Regions from separate parts of the Cytobacillus solani genome, predicted to be linked through region 2. Evidence: riboswitches for the same ligand, from Rfam matches in the RefSeq annotation. Region 2 holds a riboswitch; each other region holds the start of a gene.
What was found. Region 2 has a riboswitch for S-adenosylmethionine ahead of FI644_RS23310 (glycine C-acetyltransferase). Riboswitches for the same ligand answer to the same signal wherever they lie in the genome.

Region 1: another riboswitch for S-adenosylmethionine. It lies ahead of FI644_RS12465 (methionine ABC transporter ATP-binding protein); the one in region 2 lies ahead of FI644_RS23310 (glycine C-acetyltransferase).
Region 3: another riboswitch for S-adenosylmethionine. It lies ahead of FI644_RS15215 (enoyl-CoA hydratase/isomerase family protein); the one in region 2 lies ahead of FI644_RS23310 (glycine C-acetyltransferase).

What each region holds. Positions count from the first base shown of each region.
Region 1 covers NZ_CP041305.1:2,491,989-2,497,651, forward strand. The annotation lists gene FI644_RS27135 (hypothetical protein) at 1-29, shown strand, start outside; gene FI644_RS12460 (DMT family transporter) at 315-1,238, shown strand; SAM riboswitch class I at 1,334-1,432, shown strand; SAM riboswitch class I at 1,567-1,672, shown strand; gene FI644_RS12465 (methionine ABC transporter ATP-binding protein) at 1,858-2,889, shown strand; gene FI644_RS12470 (methionine ABC transporter permease) at 2,879-3,529, shown strand; gene FI644_RS12475 (MetQ/NlpA family ABC transporter substrate-binding protein) at 3,547-4,377, shown strand; gene FI644_RS12480 (M20 family metallopeptidase) at 4,414-5,628, shown strand.
Region 2 covers NZ_CP041305.1:4,641,684-4,647,346, forward strand. The annotation lists gene FI644_RS23305 (L-threonine 3-dehydrogenase) at 142-1,080, opposite strand; gene FI644_RS23310 (glycine C-acetyltransferase) at 1,140-2,330, opposite strand; SAM riboswitch class I at 2,625-2,734, opposite strand; gene katA (catalase KatA) at 3,083-4,540, shown strand; gene FI644_RS26535 (hypothetical protein) at 4,714-4,854, opposite strand; gene FI644_RS23320 (ABC-F family ATP-binding cassette domain-containing protein) at 4,954-5,663, shown strand, end outside.
Region 3 covers NZ_CP041305.1:3,020,695-3,026,357, forward strand. The annotation lists gene FI644_RS15200 (sigma-54 interaction domain-containing protein) at 1-1,269, shown strand, start outside; gene FI644_RS15205 (enoyl-CoA hydratase/isomerase family protein) at 1,377-2,180, shown strand; gene FI644_RS15210 (hypothetical protein) at 2,246-3,067, opposite strand; SAM riboswitch class I at 3,194-3,292, shown strand; gene FI644_RS15215 (enoyl-CoA hydratase/isomerase family protein) at 3,544-4,308, shown strand; gene FI644_RS15220 (3-hydroxyacyl-CoA dehydrogenase NAD-binding domain-containing protein) at 4,322-5,164, shown strand; gene FI644_RS15225 (long-chain-fatty-acid--CoA ligase) at 5,224-5,663, shown strand, end outside.

The DNA of each region.
Region 1 (5,663 bases), 2.1 Mb from region 2:
ATTCTGATACGGAGCAGCATGAAAAATAAGATGAAATAGGGTTTTCATTTGGAGATAAGGAATAGATGGTTTAAAAAGATCCCCACGGCTGCTCTAAACAGCTGTGGGGATCTTTTTTAATTAGGTTTTATCCTAAGTCTGAAAATAAAAATAATTAAGTTTTTAATGATTTACACGACAGATAGAACACTCTATAATCAAAGGAATGGCGTTTAACAAATAAAGAAAGTGAGGGGTAATGAAGGAAAGTATATGTTGTTCTAAGACTTCTACAGCATTGGCTCTATGATAAAAGAAGCAGGGGTGAGAGAGCAGTGAAAATAGCCTATTTCCAGCTGGCATTATCAATGGCTTTTGTAGGCGCAAATGTTGCGGTTGGCAAAATAATTGTTGAGGATGTCCCGATCTTTCTTTTTTCCGAAACAAGATTCCTGATTGCTTTACTTTTTTTAGTTCCAATGATGTTGATCAGCCGGCCGCAAGCGGTGAAGTTGCAGAAAAGTCACTGGGGCTATTTAATTTTGCAGTCATTTTTTGGTGTTTTCTTGTTTAGTGTTCTCATGCTTTATGGGGTACGTTTTACATCTGCTACAGCTGCAGGAATTATTACGAGTACCGTTCCGGCGATAATCGCTCTTCTGTCATTTTTCTTTTTAAGAGAAAGAATGTCTGCTCCACAGGCTATTTCTATTTGTCTTGCAGTCTTAGGGATATCAATTATTACCTTTCAGACGAACTCATCAACTTTAGAAAGCCCCTTATTTTTACTTGGAAATGTACTTGTCTTTGGTGCCGTTATTTCAGAAGCCTTGTTTACCATATTTGCCAAAAAGCTATCAGCTGTGTTGACGCCGATTCAAATGGCTACAGGAGTGAACATCATAGGCTTTATTTTCTTTCTTCCTTTTTCGATAAAGGAAGCGATCACTTTCAATTTCATAGATTTAGAACCGACTGTATACTTGCTTATCGTTTATTATGCAATCACTGCCAGTGTGCTTTCATTCGTTCTTTGGTATAAAGGAGTTGCAAAGGTAAGCGCTAATATAGCGGGAATCTTTACAGGGTTTATTCCAATAACGGCAACATTGGTAGGCATTGGTTTATTAAAAGAACCTTTTGGTCTGAATCAACTGATTGGAATCATGTGTGTGTTAGGAGCAATATATCTTGGAACAAGAGGAACAGAAACAAAGGAAATGGATCAATCCTCTCAACATTCAAAAACGTATCATTGATCATTGCATTCATAAATTTCGAAAAAGTAGTTGACTTTTTATTTTATTGAATGTAAAGTATATTTCAAGTTAACCAAATCGAATATGTGAAGTACTTCTTATCAAGAGAGGTTGAGGGACTGGCCCTACGACACCTCGGCAACGGACTTATTGTACCGTGCCAATTCCAGCAAGCATGTCTTGATAGATAAGAAGAGGCGCAAACGTTGAATTCTGTCCTCTTCTTTTTAAGAAGAGGTTTTTTGTTGTAAACAACAAAGGAGGAATTCGAGTTTTTTTGTGTAATAATCATAGTTTTCGCATTGGAATAATAAAAATAAAATATACATTCTTATCGAGAGAGGCAGAGGGACTGGCCCGATGAAGCCTCGGCAGCGGATTCCATTTTGGAATCTATGCCAAATCCAGCAAGCGAAAAGCTTGAGAGATAAGAAGAGACCCCCTGCCCTTTATTTGTGAATAAAGGAATGCCCTCTTCTTGTTTTCAGGAAGAGGGATTTTTATTTCCTTTTTTTCATAAAGGACTGGGGCACGCAATTAAAAAGGATCAAAAGTTTGCCTGCACACCCACAGGCAATTCCAAGTATAAAGGTGTCAGTCACCGGAAGGAGAGAACAAAATGATTGAATTTCAAAATTTGAAAAAGGTGTATACCAGCGGCGGACAGCAGGTTGCGGCACTGAATGGAATTGATTTAACAATCAATAAAGGGGAGATTTTCGGTGTAATCGGGTTTAGCGGAGCGGGAAAAAGCTCGCTTATCCGCTGTGTCAATTGGCTCGAGCAGCCTACATCTGGCCGTGTGATTGTGGATGGATATGATCTGACAGCTTTATCAGCAAAGGAAATCCGTGAGGTAAAAAGAAATATCGGGATGGTCTTTCAGCATTTCAATCTCCTAAACTCAAAAACGGTGTTTGCGAATGTGGCCATGCCATTAATTCTAGCAAAGGTGCCAAAAGAGGAAATGAAGAAAAGAGTGAATGAGCTATTAGAGTTTGTAGGTTTGTCAGACAAAGCGAATAATTATCCAGATCAGCTATCAGGCGGGCAGAAGCAGCGGATCGGTATTGCAAGGGCACTCGCTACAAAGCCTTCGATTCTCTTATGTGATGAGGCAACTTCTGCACTTGATCCGCAAACAACAAGCTCGATCCTGGAGCTGTTGAAAAAAATAAATCGAGAATATAACATTACGATTCTCATTATCACCCATGAGATGGCAGTCATCCGAGAAATTTGTGATCGGGTTGCAGTTATTGAAGCGGGGAAGATCATTGAGGAAGGGACTGTTTTCAATGTCTTTTCGTCACCGAAAACAGAGACGGCAAGAAACTTTGTCAGCTCTGTCATGAATGACCAAATTCCTGATTCCATTAAAGAGATTGTTGAGAAAAATGAAGGACTTCAAAAGATTTTCCGAATCAATTTTATCGGCAATTCAGCAGGCCAGCCGCTGCTCTCACAGCTGGCGAAGAAGTTTGACATTCACATCAATGTTCTTTTTGGAAATATTACCGAGCTGCAAGGCACGCCTTTCGGGAATTTGATCGTTGAATTTCAAGGGGCAGAGAGTGAAATCAACCGGGCATTAATGTTTATCAGCCAAGAGAAAGTAACAGTAAAGGAAGTGAAAGCACATGCTAGTTAATTCAGACCAAATTATTGAAGCGCTTATTGAAACAATTCAGATGGTGGCATTTTCTCTATTATTCTCAGCTGTTCTCGGTCTGCCGCTAGGGATTCTTCTTGTCGTAACAAGAAAGGGGCATCTGCTGGAAAATCTGCCAGTTTTCAATGTAATCAACGGAATTATTAATATTTTCCGCTCAGTGCCATTCATTATTCTAATGGTGGCAATCATTCCGGTAACAAGATTGATTGTAGGCACATCGATTGGAACAGCGGCAGCAGTCGTTCCACTCGTATTTTACGCTGGTCCATATATTGCCAGATTAATAGAAAATTCCTTGCTTGAAGTAGACCCAGGTGTCCTTGAAGCAGCTCAGGCGATGGGAGCAACACCGGCGCAAATCATTTTCAAATTTCTCATCCCAGAGGCGCTTAGCTCTTTAGTATTAGCCTTTACGATTGCAACAATTGGTTTAGTAGGAGCTTCTGCAATGGCTGGAGCTGTTGGCGGGGGAGGACTTGGTGATTTAGCTATTACATATGGCTATCAGCGGTTCGACACAATGGTTATGCTGATCACAGTAGGTATTTTAGTCGTAATGGTTCAAGGGCTGCAAACCTTTGGCAATATATTATCAAAAAGAATTCGCAGACGATAATCAGGAGGATGACAACAATGAAAAAGTTATTTTTAGCATTCATTATTTTAACACTGGCCGTTTTTAGTACAGCGTGCTCAAGCGAAACAAGCGGAAAAGAAAAAACCGTAAAAGTGAAGATTGGTGTAAGCGGATCAGATAACCGCATTTGGGACTTCGTAGCAGAAAAGGCAGCAAAGGAAGGCATTGAAGTAGAAATAATCAGTTTCTCTGACTATGTACAGCCGAACATTGCCCTAGCTGAAGGCGAGCTTGATGCCAATGCATTCCAAACCGTTGCGTACTTTGACTCTTTTATAAAGGAACATAATTTAGATTTAGTGCCAATTGCCACGACAGTTCTTGCACCAATGGGAATTTATTCTGAAAAATATAAGTCTATTGATGAAATTCCTGAGGGAGGAAAAATAGCGGTACCAAATGATGTATCCAATATGGGAAGAGCGCTGCTTCTTCTTCAAGAAGCTGGCCTGATTAAGCTGACAGACGATTACGATGGCAACGGATCATTAGATAAAATCGTTGAAAATCCTAAAAATCTTGAAATTGTCGAAATGGTTGCAGCACAAACACCGCGTGTTCTCCCAGATGTAGCAGCTTCCGTCATTAATAACGGAATTGCAGTTGACGCAGGATTCAATCCAACGAAGGACTCCATTTACCATGAGAGTGCTACCGCTACTCCATATGTCAATATCATTGCCACACGAGCAGAAGACAAGGACAAGAAACATCTAAAGAGATTGGCTGAGCTTTATCAAGAGGATGATGTAGCTGAATTTATCGAAAAAGAATACAAAGGAAATTCCATTCCAACATTTATTCCGTTAAGCGATATTGGCTGGTAATGGATTTAAATAAAAAACATTAGGGAGGAAATAATCATGTCAACACCATTAAAAACAATCGATGAGTTAAAAATAGCAATTAACGAGAATGTGGAAAGCAATAAGGAGCTTTATATTTCAGCTAGTCATCAAATTCATGCAAAGCCTGAAATCGGAAATGAAGAGTATTTTGCTTCAGGACTGCTGATTGACATTCTTGAGAAAGAAGGATTTGAGGTGGAAAAGGCAGTAGCTGGACACCATACTTCTTTCCTTGCTCGTAAAAAATCCTTCTTAGAAGGACCGGCTATCGCATTTCTAGCTGAGTATGATGCGCTACCTGGTCTTGGTCATGCATGTGGCCATAACATCATTGGAACAACGAGTGTTGGAGCTGCGATCGCATTAAGCAAGGCATTAGATGAAACTGGAGGAGAGGTTGTTGTATTAGGGACTCCTGCCGAAGAAGGTGGTCCAAATGGAAGTGCAAAAGGAAGCTTTGTAAAGCATGGGCTATTAGAAGGGATTGATGCCGCATTAATGATCCATCCATCTAATCAAACAAGGCTGACGAGCACATCACTAGCTGTCGATCCGCTTGACTTTGAGTTTATTGGCAAGCCAGCACATGCAGCAGCTGCTCCACACGAAGGCATTAATGCACTTGATGCGGTTATCCAGCTATTCAATGGAGTCAATGCGTTACGTCAACAGTTAAAGGATGATGTCCGCATTCATGGGATTATTACAGACGGCGGAGACGCGCCGAATATTATTCCTGAATATGCGAAAGCAAGATTCTTTATCCGTGCAGCAACAAGAGCACATTTAAATGAAGTAACAAAGAAGGTAAAGGCTATTGCTGAAGGTGCAGCACTAGCGACGGGTGCTACGCTTAATATCATCGCTTTCCAAAATGAAGTTGATAATCTTCTATTAAATAGGAAGTTTGATGAAGTATTTCATCGCATCATCGAGGAATTAGGGGAAACAGTTATTTTAGATGATAAGGATGGCATTGGTTCAACAGATGCTGGAAACATCAGTCAAGTAGTACCGACAATCCACCCGTATATTAAAATTGGTGCAGATGATCTCGTTGGTCATACAGTTCCGTTTAGAGAGGCAGCTGCTTCTAAAAAGGGAGATGAAGCATTAATTACTGGAGCGAAGGCACTTGCTTTAACTGGACTGGAATTAATAATCAACTCTGAATTATTAACAGCGATCAAAGACGAATTTAATGAAAGAAAAGCTGCTGAGGACAAATAGGGGTATTTTGAGAACAAGCTCATTAGAGAGGTCTA
Region 2 (5,663 bases):
ACTCAAAAAATTTATCATTCCTTATATCTGTCAAAGGAGAAAAGGAGAAGCTGAATACTTTGACTTTATCAGCATCTCCTCATACATTCATCTTGGAATAGATTTAAAAAGGACAGCTAATCATAGCTGTCCTTTCCATGTTTACTTGCTCAGTTTCTCTAACATATCTGCTGTCATTTTTGCTAAATCAAATTCCGCTTTAAAGCCCCACTCTTCCTTGGCTGCACTAGCATCGATTGAATTTGGCCAGCTATCGGCAATTTTTTGACGAACAGGATCGACGTTATAGTTCATTTCAAAGCTTGGGATATGCTTGCGGATTTCAGCTGCAATTTCTTCTGGATCAAAGCTCATTGCCGTCACATTAAATGAATTTCTGTGTAATAATTTGGATGCATCAGCCTCCATTAATTCGACAATTGCATTTAATGCATCAGGCATATACATCATATCCATATATGTTCCTTTATCAATATAAGATGTATATCGTCTATTTTTAATGGCCTCATAATAAATTTCAACTGCATAGTCCGTAGTTCCACCTCCAGGAGGAGTTACATAGGAAATCAAGCCAGGAAATCTTAATCCTCTCGTATCAACACCAAACTTATGATAGTAATAATCAGCTAGCAGCTCACCAGCTACTTTATTTACCCCGTACATTGTTGTCGGACGCTGAATGGTATCCTGAGGTGTATGATCCTTTGGCGTAGAAGGGCCGAACGCTCCGATTGAGCTAGGTGTGAAAAACTGACAGCTTAATTCCCTTGCAGTTTCTAGTGCATTCATAAGTCCACCCATGTTTAAATTCCAAGCGAATACAGGATTTGCCTCTGCAGTCGCAGATAGCAGTGCTGCCATATGAATAACTGTATCAACTTTATATTTCTTCGCTACCTCAATCATCGTTTTTGAGTCAGTTACGTCTACCACTTCAAAAGGACCCGACTGTGCAGCTTCTGTTTCATTTTTTCGAATATCTGTTGCAATCACATTATCTGTACCATAAATATCTCTGAGCTTAACAGTTAATTCAGACCCAATTTGCCCTAATGCACCTGTAATAAAGATCTTTTTCATTGATTGCCTCCATCTCTTCCCTTTTCGAAAGTGTTCTCTATCTAAGAAATGTTCATCTTTTAGATAATGCCCATTTCCTTTCCAACCTTTTCATAAATCGCAATTGCTTGATCAAGCATTTCCTTTGTATGTGCAGCAGAAGGCATATTTCTTACTCTGCCTGTTCCTCTTGGTACGGTTGGGAACACGATTGACTTCGCATAAACGCCTTCTTCATTCAGCTTTTTACTGAACTCCTGTGTTTTTACTTCATCACCGATAATACATGGTGTAATTGGTGTTTCACTATTCCCGATATCAAACCCTAATTTCTTTAATCCTGCTTTTAAATAGTTTGCGTTATCCCATAGCTTCTCATTTAATTCAGTGCTTTCCATTAATATTTCGATCGCCTTCGTGCTCGCAACAACATCAGCAGGTGTTAATGAAGTAGAGAAAAGGAAAGGTCTGCTGCGAACTTTTAGCCAATCAATAAGTTCGCGCTTCCCAGCCACATAACCGCCCACAACGCCAATTGCTTTAGAAAGTGTTCCGATTTGAAAATCAATTTTATCGGATAATCCGAAATGCTTAACTGTTCCTGCTCCATCACCTAGAACACCTGATCCGTGTGCATCATCTACGTACGTTATTAGATCAAATTCCTCAGCAATTTCAACAATTTCAGGAAGTTTTGCGATATCCCCGTCCATTGAGAAAACCCCATCCGTGATAACCATGATTTTATTATAAAGACCTGATTCTTTCGCTTCCTTCGCTTTCGCTCTTAAATCTTCCATGTCAGAATGGTTAACCCGAATAATTTTTGCTTTTGATAAACGGCAGCCATCAATAATTGAAGCATGATTTAATTCGTCTGAAAGGATCGCATCATTTTTATCCATTACAGCTGAAATCGCTGCCATATTACAATTGAACCCTGATTGATACGCAATTGCAGCCTCTGTATGTTTAAACTCAGCTAATTTTTCTTCAAGTTTAAGATGAATATCCAATGTTCCATTAATTGTCCGGACAGCTCCAGCACCAACCCCATATTTGTTAAGTGCATCAGTCGCTGCTTTTTTCAATCGTTCATCTGTTGCCAGACCTAAATAGTTATTGGAAGAAAGGTTAATTAATTCTTTTCCATTTATTTTAATGACTGGTCCATTCGGGCTTTCAAGAGGGTCGATCACATTGTATAACCCTTTGCCTCTTAAATCTTCTAGATTCTCATTTAAAAATGCATCTAATGTTTTACTTGTCATTATTAAATCCCCCAGTTAGATATTTTCACACTAATTGTCACCTTACAGTATACAGTTGTTTTTCTAGAAAGGACATCTGCAACCTTGTTATGTAAAGGATTCTTAGATTATACTTTAACATAATTTTTAACTTTGTACATACCTCATGGACAGAATAGACGGTAAAATTTTTTAGCTGCATTTCCTAGTTTGCTCTATTTTTTTAAAAGTAATGAGTAGGTATTTAAACGAAAAAAACCTCCTTTTTCTCATCCAAAAGAAAAAAAGAAGGCTCGTACTTACGAAACCATCTCATTCTCATCTTCCAGACACGTAATGCATCTGCAGGAATTGGCACAGTGTTCATTTAAGAACCTGCTGCCGAGACTTCTTAGGGCCTGTCCCTCAGTCTCTCTGGATAAGAAAGTGATGTGTTGCTATTCATTTTTTGCTATTCCAACTTCTATTTTATTTAAATAATCCTAAAAGTCAAGCAATTCAATAAGTTTCGTGATTAAAATCTTCTCACTTGTTCTTATTTCCAAACTTCTTCATATAATTATACTGTTGTTGCAAATAGGACATCCCCATCCATACAATACATATTTTTAGAAAACATCATTGTCCTATGTCAAAGCATTTCATTCTATCTATTATTTTATTATATTTATTTTTTATTTGTATTAATTATAAATAAATATTGATTTTTTGTTGAGAAGTGTTATCATTGCATGCAAGAGGTAATTAACTAATTTATATGAGGTGAATATGAAATGACTAATAACAACAATCTAACTACAAGCTGGGGTGCACCCGTTGGTGATAACCAAAACTCAATGACTGCTGGTTCTCGAGGCCCTACATTAATTCAAGATGTACATTTACTTGAGAAATTAGCTCACTTCAACCGTGAACGTGTACCTGAGCGTGTTGTTCACGCAAAAGGCGCAGGTGCACACGGATATTTTGAAGTAACAAACGATCTAACGAAATATACAAAGGCTGACTTTTTATCAGAGGTGGGCAAACGCACACCAATGTTTATCCGTTTCTCTACTGTTGCTGGTGAACTTGGCTCAGCGGATACTGTACGTGATCCACGTGGATTTGCTGTAAAGTTTTATACGGAAGAAGGAAATTATGACTTAGTTGGAAACAATACACCGATTTTCTTCATTCGCGATGCGATTAAATTCCCTGATTTCATTCATACACAGAAGAGAGATCCAAAGACTCATTTGAAAAATCCTACTGCTGTTTGGGACTTCTGGTCATTATCACCTGAATCCCTTCATCAAGTAACATACTTAATGGGAGACCGTGGAATCCCAGCAACATTACGACATATGAATGGATATGGAAGCCATACATTTAAATGGACAAACAAAGACGGTGATGGCGTATGGGTGAAATATCACTTTATTGCTGATCAAGGTGTGAAGAACATGGATGTAAACCTAGCAGCAAAACTTGCGGGTGAAAATCCTGATTACCATACAGAGGATTTATTTAACGCAATTGAAAATGGTGATTATCCATCTTGGACTTTGAAAGTTCAAATCATGCCGCTAGAAGATGCAAATACTTACCGCTTTGATCCATTTGATGTAACAAAGATTTGGTCACATAAAGATTATCCATTAATTGAAGTAGGAAAAATGGTTTTAGATAAAAATCCAGAAAACTACTTTGCAGAAGTGGAACAAGCAACATTCTCACCTGGCACTCTAGTTCCTGGAATCGATGTTTCACCAGATAAAATGCTGCAAGGCCGCCTATTTGCTTACCATGATGCTCATCGCTACCGTGTTGGTGCAAACCATCAAGCATTGCCAATTAACCGTCCGAGAAATGAAGTGAAGAATTATCAGCGTGATGGACAAATGCGGTTCGATAACAATGGTGGCGGTTCTGTCTACTATGAACCAAACAGCTTTAGCGGACCTACAGAAGTAACAGAACATAAGCAAGCAGCATTCCCTATCACCGGAATTGCTGAAAGTGTCGCCTATGATCACAACGATCATTATACTCAACCAGGAGACCTTTACCGCTTAATGTCTGAAGAAGAACGTACTCGCTTAGTTGCAAATATAGTTTCAGCAATGAAGCCTGTTGAATTGGAGAAAATTAAGCTTCGTCAAATCCAGCACTTCTACAAGGCTGATCCTGAATACGGTACTCGTATTGCAGAAGGACTTGGCTTGAAAGTTCCGCAAGAAGTAAAATAATAGACTCATAGAACAAGGCATCCGTCTTATATGATGGATGCCCTATTTGCATATTTTAAAATTTACTTACCCCATTTTGGTTATTACTGGAAATAATAGGTTCATAACTTCTTTTTAAAGCTCAATATTGCAATATTTTGGAATAATTAGGTTCATAAAATCTTATTAAGACTCTATTTTTCATTTTTTTGGAAAATGTGGGCACTTAATTTCTTTATTGCAACTATATCTTTTTGATTTTGGTATTTAAGTTCACCAAAATCACTAGTGGCACCCAAGCTGCCTCCTATTTCATCTTCTGCCTCTTTTTCCATTACTTTTTCCTCTTCCCTCCCGCTGAAAGTCTAGTCGAATGAATAAAAATCTTGTAGAATGTAAAAATGGATTACTTTTGAAAGTTGAGGATATAAAAAATGAGCTTATTAAACGTTGAAATTTTGAGCCATACTTTTGGCGATCGGACATTGTTTAAAGATGTTTCCTTCCGTCTTTTAGCTGAAGATCATGTAGGGCTTGTTGGAGCAAATGGGGTTGGAAAATCAACTTTGATGAATATTATTACAGGCCAGCTGATACATGATTCCGGACGTGTCGAATGGACACCAAGTGTTCATTATGGCTACCTAGATCAGCATACTGTTCTCACTCCAGGAAAAACCATGCGAGATGTGCTTAAAGATGCCTTTCTTCCGCTTTTTGAACAAGAAAAAGCACTTAATGAGGTCACATCAAAGATGGCGGATGCTACTCCTGAAGAACTTGAAGAATTGCTGGATGAAATGGGGAAAATTCAGGATCGCTTGGATGCAGGCGGTTTTTATTCTCTTGATATAAAGATTGAGGAAGCTGCACGCGGACTTGGTTTGGATGCAATCGGACTGGACCGTGACGTTTCCGCATTAAGTGGTGGACAGCGAACAAAAGTATTACTTGCAAAGCTGCTCCTTGAACAGCCACAAGTTCTATTGCTTGATGAACCAACAAACTATTTAGATGTCGAGCATATTCGCTGGCTTTCAAACTACTTAAAAGAATATCCATATGCATTTATGCTTATTTCTCATGATACAGAATTCATGAATCAGGTTTCTAACACAATCTTTCATTTAGAATTTTCGAAGCT
Region 3 (5,663 bases), 1.6 Mb from region 2:
GAACAATTTCAAGTACCTGCCAAAAAAATTATTGGCAGAAAGCTAAAGGAAATAGAAGGGGATTCTCGGATTTTAGAAGTTTTAAAAAGCGGTAAATCCTTGATCAATGATTGCAGTTACGTCCATTCTCTAAAAAAGGATGTGTGTGCAAATATCACACCATTAATTGAGAATGGAGAAATGATTGGTGTGGTTACAATCATGAAGGATATTACAGAATTAACTAAAGTTCAGGATGAATTAACAAAATATAAACGGGATTTGTCCTATCTCCAAGAGCAATTAGATAGAAGATATTTCTATAAGCTTGAAAGTAAATCAAGCGTAATGCAAAAAGCCGTTCAGTTATCAAAGCAAGTGGCCGATACGGATGCATCTGTTATTCTTTATGGGGAAAGTGGAACAGGTAAAGAAATCTTCGCAAATTCTATTCACGAAGCTAGCAAAAGAAATAATAAACCATATATCGCTATTAATATTGCTTCAATACCCGATTCTTTATTTGAAAGTGAAATGTTCGGGTATGAAGATGGATCATTTACCGGTTCTAGGAAAGGTGGAAAAAAGGGACTTCTTGAAATGGCAAGTGGCGGGACTCTCCTTCTAGATGAAATTGGAGAAATGTCATTAAATTCGCAAGCGAAGATTCTTAGAGTTATCCAAGAGCGAAAATTTCAAAAAGTGGGCGGAACTAAGCTCTATTCGATTGATGTAAGAATCATATGTGCAACCCACCGAAATTTAAAAGATATGATTAAAGCTGGACAGTTTAGAGAGGATTTATATTATCGAATTAATGTTGTTCCAATCCATATTCCACCTCTACGGAATAGAAAGGAAGATTTGCCTTTTTTATCAAATACAATTCTCAATGAGTTATGTTTAAAATATAGCAAGCATGTAAGAATGAGTGAAGAAGTACTGCGGATTATGGAACAGTATGAGTGGCCAGGAAATGTCAGAGAATTAGTCAATGTATTAGAAAGAATGCTTGTCGTTTGTACAAAACAATTTTTTGAATCAGACGATCTCCCAGAATATTTCTTCTTAGATAGACATCCTTCATCAATTAATTCTAATAATAAAATTAGCCCATCTATCGTTTCGCCCTTATTTACGACCAAATTAGACGTTCTTTTAGAAAAAATGGAGAGAGAACATATTGAGTTTATTATAAAAAATACCCGAAATCGAACCGAAGCAATTCAGAAACTAGGGATAAGCAGAAAATCCTTTTATACTAAACTGAAAAAATATCAAATTGAATAAGGAAATTAAATAGTTTCCTTCCCTTGTTACATTTTATTATTAGTACAATTAATTGTGGCATGAAATTTGCATTAAATTATAATAATTTTGACAAGGAGGAAAAACAAATGAAAGTTGATATTCAAAGAATGAAAGCTGAACAAGCCAAAATTATCTATCAAGAAACAGCTGGATTAGCTATTATCACTATACACAGGCCCCAAAAAAGAAATGCATTAACCGCAAAGATGTGGAAATATTTAACTGAAATAGGACAAAAGATTTTGCAAAATCCCAAAAATAAGGTTGTGATTTTAAGGGGAGCAGGGGAACAATTTACAGCTGGTTCAGATATTAAAGAGTTTCATCAAATGTCACTAGAAGAAGCTGAAAACTCTTTTATCCTAATGGAAGAGGCTATTTCAACATTTGAGAATTTACCAATTCCGACAATAGGCGTTATTAATGGGCCAGCGATGGGAGCTGGTCTTGAGTTGGCCTTAGCATGTGATTTACGGATTGGTTCCGGTAGATCCCGATTAGGTATTCCTGTAGGAAAATTGGGAATTACATTAAACAATAAATTTGCACAACGCCTAGTTAATTTAATTGGCCCAAGTCTAACGAAGGATTTGGTGTATACAGGACGAGTATTAAAAGCGGAAGAAGCATATCGTTTAGGAATGCTAAATTACTTGGTGAATGATGACATTTTAGATCGTTATTCAATTAGAATGGGTAAGCTGGTAGCCTCTCAAGCACCTTCTTCATTACTAGCTGTCAAGCAATCTGTAAGTCAATGTGTGAATAGTGTACCAGAATTATGGAAGGGGACGACGCCTTTTGTAGATAATTATGATTTTCCGGAAGGAGTAGCTGCGTTTGTTGAAAAACGAATCCCACGTTTTTCTCGACGCTCAATTTCAAATTAAAGGATTTTACAATCTTCCCCTGCTCAGTTTTATGTCGAATGCTACACCTGTTTTTTTAAGGAAGCTCATCTTCTTAGAGGGCTTCCTTTCTCTATTTTGATAACTGAAATATTGATTGCGTATAGTTCAATATTCATATGGTCAAGAAAATGTTGATAAATTTCCATTTGCAGAGCTGTTAATTTCTCAAGAATATTATTATGAATAGGAAAACTAATGGATACGTTTAAATTTAGTGTTGGGAGTCCTTGTAAATGGATTGAAACGGATTCGTAATTCACAAATTCTTTAAAGTTAACACAAATATATTCAACAAGTTGCTTAAAAACCTTTTTATGGATTTTAATAGTTCCATGATGAAAATCAGGATAAACGATTGTTGTTTCTCCAATTCTTTCTTCCTTAGTTGAAAAAACCTCCATTCCTTTATAAATTAATTTCTTAAAGAAATTTTGATCAACTTGCTTATATGGTATAGGTATCACATGCTTTCCCTCTGTCTTTCTTACATATTGTGCTATTTTTATTTCACTAGATGAACGTATGTTTTCAACATAATAATAATGTTTAATTTCACTTAACTCCAAGCGTTTGGCTATTAAATTTGCCATCTTATCTGAAGTTCCAATGATTAGGATTTTGCCGATAAAATGACTATGAATGGCTTGTTGAACCTCTTTCTTATGCTGATCATCAAAAAAAGTAGCTCTTTTTACTGCTGAAATATAATTCTTTTCGAATTTCGCAGATGAACCAGCAATCTTTTGCCCATTCAATATTAAGAGGCCATCATCAATGATTGCTGGGATTCTTTTTTTGTACGCAAAAGATAAGGCACTGGTACTTTTCCCTGTCCCACTTGACCCACTTAATGCATAAACTTCCATAATGTTCACTCCCTGATTTATATTTGTTTACGGTGAATAGTTTAAATAAATTGAAAGTAGTTGACATTCTCTTTTACTCATTATAAAGTAAGGGACAAGTTTAATAAATTGAATATTTTAAATATTTTCTTATCAAGAGAGGTTGAGGGACTGGCCCAATGACACCTCGGCAACGGACTTATTGTACCGTGCCAAATCCAGCAAGCATCGCTTGAGAGATAAGAAGAGGTGTTACTAGTAGTTTTTCCCTCTTCTTTGCAATGAAGGGGGTTTTTTTATTGTTTCTTCTGAATAACAAGTGTGTCAAATAGAAACAAAGTTGTGTCATTTGGAAACAGTTATTGCAAACATTTAAATATTGATAATGGGGATAGATGATTTAATTTCACTTTATTTTAGATAAATAAACGTTTAGTTTTTGGCACGATAATTGCAAGTTTAAATTTGAAGGTCAAGAAAAATTAGGAGTGATGAATATGGGAAAAGTCAGGTATGAAAAGAAAGATAATATTGGGATTATTACTATCGATTCCCCCCCTGTGAATTCCTTAGATCGTGATGTTTTTAATGATTTAGAAGAAGTTGTTCTGCAAATTGGAGATTGTGTGAGAGTTGTTATTATCGAAGGTGCTGGCACAAAAGCATTTGTAGCTGGTGCGGATATTAAAGAATTTCCTGGATTAACATCAGAAGCAGGGGAAGCACTTTGTTTGAGGGGGCAGGCAGTATTTAATCGAATAGCTAATCTTACACAACCTGTGATTGCTGCCATTGATGGATTCACATTAGGTGGAGGTCTAGAGCTTGCGCTTGCTTGTGATATTCGTATTGCTTCTAATCACTCACAATTTGGTCTCCCAGAAGTAAAGCTTGGAATTATTCCTGGGTATGGAGGTACACAAAGACTGCCACGGCTGATTGGACAAGGAATGGCGAAGAGGTTAATTTTTTCTGGTGAGTTCATTTCTGCTGAAACAGCTTATAATTACGGCCTCATTGAGGAGGTAACAGAGGACAATGTATTATCTAAAGCGATTGAGCTAGCAAATATTATCGCTTCAAGAGGACCTATCGCTGTACAAAAGGCGAAGGAAGCAATCAATATGGGAGCGGAAGTGTCTTTAAATGAAGGTCAACAACTAGAAGCGAAATTATTTGGAGATATATGTTTAACAGATGATAAGGAAGAAGGCGTAGTTGCATTTTTGAAAAAAAGAGAGCCATCATTTACAGGAAATTAAGGAGGAGAATCATATGAAAACAATAGGTGTAATTGGCTTTGGAACAATGGGATCGGGTATTTCTCAAGTATGTGTTGAGGCTGGGTACGAAGTAATTGCAATAGAACAGGAAAAGGCATATTTTGATCGAGGCTTAAAACAAATAGGTAAAAATTGGAACAGAGCTATTGAAAAAGGAAGAGCCAATAAAGAAACAATAGATGGATACGAACAATTATTAAGTACTTCTACTGAGTGGGAAAGCATTGCAGAAGCTGATTTCATCATTGAAGCAGTAAGTGAAGACATGGAGCTAAAAAAGGAAATCTTCAGGAGAATTGATCAAATAGTTAATGAGAAAGCAATTATTGTAAGTAATACATCTGGATTGAGTATTACAGAAATTGCAAGTGTAATGAAAGATCCTGGTAGAGTAATGGGATTCCACTTTTTTAATCCAGTACCAGTAATGAAATTGGTAGAACTCATAAAAGGATATGATACAACTGAAGAAACCTATCAAAGGTCAAAAGAGCTGGTGGAATCCCTTGGGAAGGAGGCTGTTGCTGTCAAGGAATCACCATTGTTCGCAGTTAATCGTATTTTGGTCCCTATGATTAATGAGGCAATTTTTGTGTTACAGGAAGGTGTAGCTAGTGCTGATGATATTGATAAAGGGATGAGGCTAGGTGCGAACCATCCAATCGGGCCGCTTGCCCTAGCCGATTTAATTGGGTTAGATACTTTATTATTTGTTCAGGATTCATTATATGAAGAAACACAGGATTCAAAATATCGAGCAGCGCCGCTACTTAGAAAATTAGTTCGAGCGGGGCATTTAGGTAGAAAAACGGGAAAAGGATTTTATGAATATTAAGAGTTTGATAATGGTAGAGGTAGATTAAAAGTTGAGTATTGAACAAAGGAGGAATAGAGATGACAACAACGGTCGGAGAAATAATAGAATGGTCGGCACATAATTATCCTGATAAATCAGCTCTTATTTATAAAGAGAAAAATCAGCACTTTACTTTTAAAGAATTAAATAAAAAAATTAATCAATTTGCCAACTCATTAGCAGAACTGGGTGTACAGAAGGGAGATGTTGTTTCTACTTTTCTCTATAACAATAGTGAATTTATTATTGCATTATTTGCTTCGGCAAAACTTGGAGCTGTTTTTAATCCAATTAATTATCGTTTAACAGCAAATGAACTTTATTTTATTTTAAACAACGCCGGTTCTAAGGTGCTTTTGTTTGAAAAAGAAGTGGCAGAAACTGTGAAAGAGACAATTCAATTAGGAATCAAAGTTGAACAGTTTATATATACGGATAAGGATGTTCCGATCGGTTCAATTGATTTTTACAAGATGTT